3 regions of the Exiguobacterium sp. GL_137 genome follow, and region 1 is predicted to be linked to each of the others. Evidence: a T-box and tRNA genes for the amino acid it is inferred to sense, from the RefSeq annotation. Region 1 holds a T-box; the other regions hold tRNA genes.
The links. A T-box is a leader RNA that pairs with one kind of tRNA and senses whether it is charged. The one in region 1 lies ahead of argS (arginine--tRNA ligase), so its partner is inferred to be a tRNA-Arg.
Positions count from the first base shown of each region.

Region 1 (3,279 bases):
GTCACCGCTGATCGGAGCAATTTGATCGGCTCCTGGTGCTGTCACGAAATCTAAGATGAAATCGACTGATTCACCCGGAAGCCACGTGGCAACCTTTCCGTGAAAGTCAGCAATAAAAGCGATGGATGCAGCCAAGTCTTCCTGATTCATTTGTGTAGATGCGTGCTGTAACCGTTCCATTGTCTCTTTGTTCATATGATAACCCCATCTTTAATTGATTTATCTTACATTTCTTCAGGAGCGCCGACACCAAGCAGGCGTAATCCTTCCGTCAATACAATCGTAACCGATTTTACGAGCGCGAGGCGAGATTGTTTTTCCGCATCGTCTTCGAGGACACGAACCTGTCCGTAATATTTGTTGAAACTTTGAGCTAAATCGAGGACATAACGGCTGATGATCGATGGTTCGCGACGTGTAAACGCCCGGTCAATCACTGCCGAGAACTGGTTCAGCATCGACACGACACCCCATGAATAGTCATCTGCGCTACCCGCAAAAGCTGATCCATCGTATTCGCCTTTACGTAACAATGAATTTGCCCGTGCATTTGTATATTGGACGTATGGACCGGTTTCCCCTTCAAATTTCAACATTTGTTCGAGATCAAATTCAATGTTGTTCATGCGCTCATTTTTTAAATCGTGGAAAATGACAGCACCGACACCGACTTCGCGTGCCGTCTGTTCGGCATTGGCAAGGTTCGGATTTTTCTCGGCGATATTTTGTTTCGCGACATTGATTGCATCTTGAAGCACTTCTTCAAGAAGGACAATCCGTCCTTTACGCGTCGACATCTTTTTCCCGTCTTTCATAATCAGACCAAACGGGACATGGTGCATACCGTCGACATTTTCAAAGCCAAGTTTCTTCAGAACAGCAAACAGCTGTTTAAAGTGGAGGGCCTGTTCACCACCGACAACGTAAAAGGCCTGCTCGAAACCGTATGTCTCAAGACGATAGACGGCAGCAGCCAAATCACGTGTTGCATACAATGTCGCCCCGTCTTTTTTCTTAATCAAGGCAGGAGGCATTCCTTCTGCTTCGAGGTCGACGACCATTGCGCCTTCCGACTCGACGAGCAACTCTTTTTCTTCCAATAAGTCGATGACATGCTGCATCTTATCATTATAGAAGGCTTCGCCGTTCAAACTGTCGAAGCTGACACCAAGCATTTCATAGACACGGTTGAACTCGACGAGCGAAACTTCACGGAACCACGTCCAAAGTGCTGTTGCTTGTTCGTCACCCTGTTCAAGTTTCTTGAACCAAGCACGACCTTCATCTTCAAGAGCCGGATTTTCTTCCGCTTCTTCGTGGAAACGCACGTACAGTTTGAGCAATTCTTTGATCGGTTCAGCCCGGACGTCTTCTTCCTTGCCCCACATATTGTAGGCGACCATCAATTTCCCGAACTGTGTTCCCCAGTCTCCGAGGTGATTGATGCCGACGACATCATATCCTTTTTTTCGTGAAATCTGGTTCAGCGCATTTCCGATGACTGTCGAACGTAAATGTCCCATCGAGAACGGCTTCGCGATGTTCGGTGATGAAAAGTCAGTCACAATTGTTTTGCCGTTCGCTTCGCTTGATCCGTAAGCTTGTTGTTCTTCTAAAACACGTTTAATGATTTCACGCGAAACAACTTCCCGGTTTAAGAAGACGTTCACGTACGGTCCAGCTGCCTGCACGTTCGAGAACAGTGAATTATCGATTTTCTCAGCCAGTTCCGTTGCAATCATCATCGGTGCTTTACGGAATGCTTTTGCGAGTTGGAAACATGGGAATGCCAGATCGCCGTGATCCTCATGTTTTGGTTGTTCAATCAACTGTTCGATCTCTTCTTGTGACAATGCATCACCAATCACATCATGTAATACTTGGGCATATTGTTGCTTGTAACTCATTTTGTTTCCTCCAAACAGTTTATTTTTTCCAATAAAAAACGCCCTTTGCGCAACACGCAAAGAGACGGAATGACCGCGGTACCACTCTTCTTGGTGTCGACGGTACGACACCCACTTTAACGGGGATAACGGGGTTCCCCCGGCTAGGCCTGATCACATGGATTCGGATAGCATCTCGGAAGTGCGTTTCACGATGGTCTAATCTGTTCAGGCTTTCACCGTTCCCTGATTCGCTGGTCGATTAAATCATATCGCTACTTTCTTCGTCATCGATTGTTTGATATCTTTCACATTATACGCAATTCACTGCATTCTCTCAACCTTATTTTTTTGTAAATCCCTTATCATAATTTCCACAAAACGGGTATAAGTAGGGAAGGACTGTTAAAGGAGGGAGACGCATCATGGTCTACTATCAAAAAGTCGCACGAAACAGTTGGCTTGTCTTGTGTCTCGTTGCTAGTCTGCTTACCTTCATTTTACTTACACATCCCACACTCATCGACTTTCCGCTCTCATTTGGCAATGCCACTTATCTTCTAGCACTCATCATCTTGTTCCAGTTCGATAATGTTCGTCGTGGAGGCATTTACTATACGTTTCAGGAAGGGATCATTTTATTCATCTTTCTTAATTACGGATTATGGCCATCCATTCTTCTCAGCCAAATCGGCATCTTCGTCTTTCAGTTTTTTTCTCATAAAAAAGAAATTCGCCGTCAACGTTTTTTATATTTATATCCGATCAATGCTCTGTTTGATTTAGTTTATCTTGCCTCTCCGTCACTCGTCTATTTAGTACTCGGCGGACCGATTGGAACTGACTTTACTTACTCGAGAGCACTCCTTCCGCTTCTCGGATATTTAACGACCGTCATGATCGTTTCCTACCTCCAATGCCGGTTCGTCAACCGCATCTTATATTTGAAATATGATTGGGTGCGCCTTGTCCGTCTGCAGACACTTGTCTACGGTATCAGTATCTTAAGTGCTCTGCTCGGAATCTGGTTTTATGATGAGAACCCGCTCATCGCCGCTTCCGTCTCGACGCTGATCTTATTTTTATTCAAACGATTGCTCCAACAGCATGGGGAAACAATCGAAGCGAATGAAAAAGCCAAACGGTTTGATGACGCCAAAGAACATCTGCTGATTTCCCAGTTCGAACAAGAAACGATTGACTCCTTATTACGCGACTTGCCGTATCTGATTGATTTTTCGGAAGGTTGGATATCAATTCAGCAACAGCGTAAGCAAACCATTTACAATATCCGGACGAAAACAATCATCGATGTCCTGCCTTTATTCCATTCCCTGAAGGCCGAGCAGCTGCAAACACCAATCATCCATGGTCTTCGGTGCGATTGGGGGAC
Region 1 is NZ_CM174406.1:2,838,023-2,841,301, forward strand. Features, by position in the region: gene AC3IRK_RS14775 (hypothetical protein) at 1-195, opposite strand, end outside; gene argS (arginine--tRNA ligase) at 225-1,907, opposite strand; T-box leader at 1,965-2,186, opposite strand; gene AC3IRK_RS14785 (GGDEF domain-containing protein) at 2,312-3,279, shown strand, end outside.

Region 2 (3,279 bases), 460 kb from region 1:
AGAACATTAAGTTTCTCGAACGGACGGTCGGACTTGATGTCTTGCCGGACAAATTAAGAGAAATCGCCATCTTGCGGGTGACACATCAAGACGTGACCTTGCAGGAACTCGGTGAGATGGTCGAGAGTGGTTCCATCTCGAAATCCGGGATCAATCATCGATTGCGCAAGATTGATCAAATTGCGGATAAAATCCGAAACGGCGAGTCGATGACCGGGGCTCTTTAGGGAGTAACTTGCGAGATGAACAATAGTCTACTATAATATATAGTCGATGCAACTAAATGTTCGAATTAAGGAGTTTTTGAAATGGCTAATGAGAAAAAACGTATTTCGCTGACAGTTGATGCGAAGTTTGATGAAGTGCTTACGAAAAAAGCGAAAACAATCGGTGTACCAAAAAGTACGCTCGTCGCTTTTGCGACATCGTTGTTCCTGAAACAATTGCAGGCGGAAGAAGAACTTTCACCTCATGCGAACGGAATCTACACATTGATTCGCGAAAACCACGATATCGTATCTGATATCACAGATTTGATTGACTAAAAAATAGGACCTCTGTCCGCGTCTGTTCTGAGAAGAGTGACGCAAAGGACAGTGGTCTTTTTTTGTACACATGAAAAAACCGTCCTCGCAAGTTGCGAAGACGGTCTGGTGAAAATTATGCACGTTCCATGACGCGGTCGATTAAACCGTAGTCAGCGGCTGCTTGAGCAGACATGAAGTTATCGCGCTCTGTATCACGCTCGATGACTTCAAGTGGTTGTCCTGTGTTTTCAGCCATGATTTTGTTTAAGTGTTCACGCATTTTGATGATACGTTCCGCATGGATTTTAATATCCGATGCTTGACCTTGTGTTCCACCGAGTGGTTGGTGGATCATGATTTCGGCGTTTGGAAGTGCAAAACGTTTTCCTTTAGCGCCGGCTTGAAGCAAGAATGCACCCATTGAAGCAGCCATTCCGATACAGATGGTTGAAACTTGCGGTTTGATGAAGTTCATCGTATCGTAAATCGCCATACCTGCTGTGATTGAGCCGCCCGGGCTGTTGATGTAAAGTGAGATTTCTTTATCTGGATCTTCTGCTGCTAGGAAAAGTAACTGGGCAACGACTGAGTTGGCGACGTTGTCGTCAATCGCGCTCCCGAGAAGGATGATGCGGTCTTTCAGCAAACGGGAATAGATATCGTAAGCACGTTCCCCGCGGTTGGTTTGTTCGATGACTGTTGGAATTAACATAGTCTTTGCCTCCTTATGGTTGGTATGTAGCTCATATTCGACTTGTCCTTATCATAATCCTTTGGTCAATATTGGTCAAAAGATACGCTGTTGGTTTTATATATTTTTCCTGAAACAGTTCCTGTTAAACATATCAGTATAGAAAAAAGGCAATACCGTAAACGGCATTGCCTGAAGATTCAAGTATGGTACACCCGGAGAGATTTGAACTCCCGACACCTGGTACCGGAAACCAGTGCTCTATCCCCTGAGCTACGGGTGCATGTAATTACTGAACAATTAATAGTATACCGACATTTTTTCAGAAAAGCAATACTAGATTTTCAAGTTTACTGATTTTTTGTCAAAACGTAAGAGACGATTGAATGAAGGTCCATCCTATATAATAGAAGCAGAATCTATTTTAATCGGGAAAGGGAGGGGAACGGATGGAACAGAGACAGGAACAAGAACAGCGTCTCGTGATGTCAGCCGCTCAGTTGTTTCAATTGGCGGTGCTGGAAGAGACGCGGGCAGAACTCGAGGAACGATTGTACCGAATCATCCGTCGTGCTACTCGGACTGAACATAATGGAAGAAAAATGATTCCGCCGGATTTAGCGCAGGTTGCAGACCGGATTGACTCATTTGAAGCGGAACTTCTTCAGCAAATACGTTTAGAATCGGTCAGACAGGAAATAGGATATATGGCGGAACAACTCATCCTGTACTTAGACGCGGATGGATTACTCAGAACGACCGATGCACGATTAGCAGTTTTGCTTGACTGTGAGGAGTCGACAATCAAGCAGGCACGACAACTGCTTCAGCAATGTGAACCGACCGGAATCGCGGCACGCTCGGAAGCGGAGTGTCGCCTGTTGCATGCCATGGAGCTTGAGGAAGACCGTTTGATTGATTTGGTCGCTGATCTGTCAGACGGGCAATCTCTTACAAACGTCTTGGAAAAGATTAATGACGGGACAGAGCGGAAACAAATGAAGCTACGGATTGAACGGTTACCGAAAACCCCACTCTTACCGACATCGACCACGATGACGATCCCGGAAGCCGATGTCGAGTGGGTCGACGGTCAGGTGCAAGTCAACTGGTATAGCTTAACACTTGATACGTCGTGGACGGATCTTGAGGAAGCAACACCTTTTTTGAGCGCCTATGAACGACGACGCAAAACCTTGCATTCGATTCTGGACGTTATCATTGCGCGGCAAATCCGTTGGTTCAAAGGGGAACTTCATTTAGAACCGTTGACGAAAAAAGAAGTCGCCGAACAAACGGGATACCATCCTTCGACGATTGGTCGGGCGATTGCCAACAAAACGATCCGGACGGTTCAGGGAACCCTTGAGCTTGAGAATTTTTTTGTATCGAAGACGAAAAGCGGCACATCGAGCTTTTTAATCAAGGCCCGAATCGCACAATTGATTCAGGAAGCGACCTCGCCGCTGTCGGATCAACAGATCGTCAACCGTCTCGACCTGGAAGGCATCCGGGTCGCAAGACGGACAGTCGCGAAGTATCGGGCGGGTCTGTACTTGACCCGGTCCGACATGACGAAACGACGAGAGGCGAATGAATGATGCCATCAAAAGAACACACGACCTTAACACTGTATTCACGTCCCGGATGTACGCTATGTGAGGAAGCCGCCTTCTTACTTGATTTCGTGCTCGATGAATTTCCGGATTGGACATTCGAAGAAGTGAACATTGAAGAAGATGCTGCGCTCAGTCTCCGGTTTTTATATGAAATTCCTGTCGTCATGCATCAGTCCGAAATTTGGAGTTATGGCAAATTCGAGACAGAGGCGATAAGAAACCGCTTACTTGAAAAAAGTTAAAGGGCGAGGCTTGAATCCTTGTACGAGGGCTGTTATGATGAGGATGTACCAAGTGGGACAAGATATGACACGCGGGACGTAAAGTGTCCAGCAACTTGAGAGGAGCGGGAATACATGATTCGGCAGTTAGTACAGATCCAAAAACGAATCGTGCCTGATCTGATCGAAGAAATGCAGACACGTTACGACATACTTCATTA
Region 2 is NZ_CM174406.1:2,380,959-2,384,237, reverse strand. Features, by position in the region: gene whiA (DNA-binding protein WhiA) at 1-227, shown strand, start outside; gene AC3IRK_RS12520 (hypothetical protein) at 309-545, shown strand; partial or broken gene clpP (ATP-dependent Clp endopeptidase proteolytic subunit ClpP) at 661-1,248, opposite strand; tRNA gene AC3IRK_RS12510 (tRNA-Arg) at 1,426-1,501, opposite strand; gene AC3IRK_RS12505 (RNA polymerase factor sigma-54) at 1,668-2,819, shown strand; gene AC3IRK_RS12500 (glutaredoxin family protein) at 2,816-3,079, shown strand; gene AC3IRK_RS12495 (sugar-binding transcriptional regulator) at 3,194-3,279, shown strand, end outside.
Region 2: it encodes a tRNA-Arg, which carries the amino acid that the T-box ahead of argS (arginine--tRNA ligase) is inferred to sense. The anticodon was not compared.

Region 3 (3,279 bases), 700 kb from region 1:
AAAGTACCGCCCTTCCTGCGTGGGAAACGACACGGATGGATCAATGCCGAATATGCGATGTTACCGCGGGCGACAGCACAACGGACAGGCCGGGAATCCGTTCGAGGCAAGCAGACAGGACGGACGATGGAAATTCAGCGATTGATCAGCCGGGCATTGCGGTCTGTCGTCAATCTTGAGAAATTAGGCGAACGGACGGTTTGGATTGATTGTGATGTTCTTCAAGCAGATGGAGGAACCCGGACAGCGGCCATTACAGGTGGTTTCCTGGCGCTCGTCTTAGCGGTTGACGGATTGATTCAAAGCGGTAAGCTGACAGATACACCAATCAAAGAAGGAATTGCAGCAGTATCGGTCGGGAAAGTCGGGACGGAGTTATTGCTTGATCTTTGTTATGAAGAAGACGCAGCGGCAGATGTCGACTTGAATCTCGTCATGACATCGTCCGGAAAAATCGTCGAACTGCAAGCGACAGGAGAAGAAGCAACCTTTTCTCGCAAAGAAATGCTCGATATGCTCGAACTTGGGGAAAAGGGTATTGAAGAACTCCTCCATGCGGCGGAACAATCGTTAGGCGCCTCGTGGTGGTATGTCGGGGAAGAGGTGGAGCACGGATGAAAATTATCGTAGCAACGAGAAATCCCGGAAAAGTCGGTGAGTTTCAGGCGATGCTTGGAAGACTCGGATACGACGTTGAATCCTTACTGGATTATGAGACGGCGCCTGAGACCGAAGAGACCGGATCGACATTTGAAGAAAATGCGGAATTGAAATCCAAAGAGGCAGCGGCCTATTTTGGTCATGCCGTACTGTCGGACGACTCCGGGCTTGAAGTGGATGCGTTAGACGGAGCACCGGGTGTCTACTCGGCCCGTTTTGCAGGAGAGGACAAGTCAGATGCTGCTAATAACGCGTTGCTGTTAGAAAAGTTAGCGGACATACCGGCAGAACAGCGAACAGCCCGATTTGTCTGTGCTTTGTCACTGGCAAAACCGTCGGGTGAAACATTGACTGTCCGTGGGACGATGGAAGGACGGATTGGATTTGAATTAAAAGGAACAAACGGTTTTGGTTATGATCCATTGTTTATTATTCCGCCTTTAAATCAGACGGCGGCCGAATTAACGAAAAGTGAAAAGGCGGCCATCAGTCATCGTGGACAAGCGTTGCGAAAACTTGAAGCGACATTAACTACTTTTTTGGGAGAGTGATTTTAAATGAAAGCGTTAATCGTAAGTGACAGCCATGGTCTCGATCAGGAACTATTGACGATATTCAACCGCCACCAAGAAGCAGATGTTGCCTTTCATTGCGGTGATTCCCAACTGACAAGAGATGCCGAATCGTTATACCCCTATCGTGTTGTGAAAGGGAACTGTGATTATGGGAATGATTTTCCGGACGACGTCGTTGAAGAGCTAGGACCGTTTCGTGTCTTATGTGTCCACGGTCATCGGCAGGACGTCAAGTACAGTCTTGATCAATTGGTTCACCATGCCGATCAGAAAGCGGCAGCAATCGTTTTATACGGTCATTCGCATGTCGCGAAAGCCGAACAGCGGGACGGGAAATTATTTATCAATCCGGGCTCGATTCGGATGCCACGTCATCGCCCGGAAAAGACATATGCCTTGTTGACGGTAGAAAATAATCAATTTACGGTTGATTTTTATGATTTGACAGGCGAAAGAATCAATGCCCTGTATCTCGAGGGAGTGCTTTAAAAAGAGTTTTTGCGAATGTGATTGACACGAAAGAATTGTTTTAGTATAGTTTATTCGTGTTGACACGTCTCAATAGCTCAGCTGGATAGAGCAACGCCCTTCTAAGGCGTCGGTCGGGGGTTCGAATCCCTCTTGGGACACTATAATTAAAATAGAGGCTTCCCTTATGAGGGAGGTCTCTTTTTTTTATCCCTTTTTTCGGGTATACTTAAGGTATCATGAACTTGAAAGGGATGATAAGGATGTTAAAGAGAATGAGTGGAATCCTCGTATTGACAGTGGCTTTAGCCGGCTGTAGCGAGGTTACGGATACAGTGGATAATGCAAAACAGCAAGTGACAGACGTAAAGAATAGTGTCGATTATGCAGGACAATTGCAAGACATTGCCAAGGATACGTCGCAAGTGACATCTGAGTTATCGACAAAGCTCGATCAAGCAGCGACGGAAGCACGTGATGCGGCGAATCCGGAACAAGCCCTGGATCAGCAAATCGAACAATTAAAAAATGATGGAACGGTCCAACAGTTGAACGAAGAATTGAACCAGATTGATGAACGGCTTGCAAACTTAGACAGTCCGCCAGCAGAACTGAAGAACTTAAGTGAAAAACTTGAGCAGTACGTGAATCAATCGGAAGACATCACACGGTTATTGGAAACGGATGTTTCCTTGGATACACTTAACAAAATGGGAATCGAACAGGCGGGGCAATTACAAGAGGCTATCTCGAACTGGACGTCTTTGCTTGATCCGTTCACAAAGTAAGACAGATATGAAAAAGGTGGGATGACTGTGAATCAGTCGCAATCACGTTGGATGGAACAACCCTTGGAAGACGAACGCAAGCGGCTTGCCAGATTGAGCCAAGACGAGTTGGCAGCTGAGCTCGTGCAATTGGAGGACTGGAAAACAGAAGAAGACGTTCTCTATGTACTCTACACGATTCAGGAAGCTTTTTTGACAACTGAACATGGTGTGGAAGCTTATTTACAAGTGGCAGATCCTTTTCTGGATGTAGACGGTGTCGAACAACTCATCGCGCTGTTCATGTATGAAAAGGGAGAGCGGTATTCGTTTAACGTGGCCTTACGAACTGCCTCTCCCTATCTTCCTTATGGTCTTGCATTAAAATTAGACGAAATGGCCCAATCGCTTTCGCGTAAGAAGGGGAATGCGCGACAAACGGATGATTCCTCCTATGTGAAGATCCGTGAAACATCACCTATGCACGCAGATGAAGGTGAGTGGGTCGAGCTTTACCGGCTCGGGACGATGGAGGAACAGTTTCGTTCGATCGGACAAATCGATTTAAGAACGAATCCTTCTTTCGTCCACTATATCGTTCATGACTACCTCACGGGAGAAGATGTCAAAGAACAGAGTGTTCTCGTCATTCAGGCGTTACTTCCACAACTGCCTCAGAATGTGGATCTATTTCCGGTGCAGATATACATTCCGTCCATCCGGGTAGAGCATGTCTTTGAAGATCCGGATCAACTCAACAGACATGTGGCGAGACAGGCGATGGAACTACAGGCTTTTAGTGATGAGAC
Region 3 is NZ_CM174406.1:2,140,650-2,143,928, reverse strand. Features, by position in the region: gene rph (ribonuclease PH) at 1-618, shown strand, start outside; gene AC3IRK_RS11300 (XTP/dITP diphosphatase) at 615-1,211, shown strand; gene AC3IRK_RS11295 (metallophosphoesterase family protein) at 1,218-1,724, shown strand; tRNA gene AC3IRK_RS11290 (tRNA-Arg) at 1,791-1,864, shown strand; gene AC3IRK_RS11285 (hypothetical protein) at 1,979-2,491, shown strand; gene AC3IRK_RS11280 (hypothetical protein) at 2,513-3,279, shown strand, end outside.
Region 3: it encodes a tRNA-Arg, which carries the amino acid that the T-box ahead of argS (arginine--tRNA ligase) is inferred to sense. The anticodon was not compared.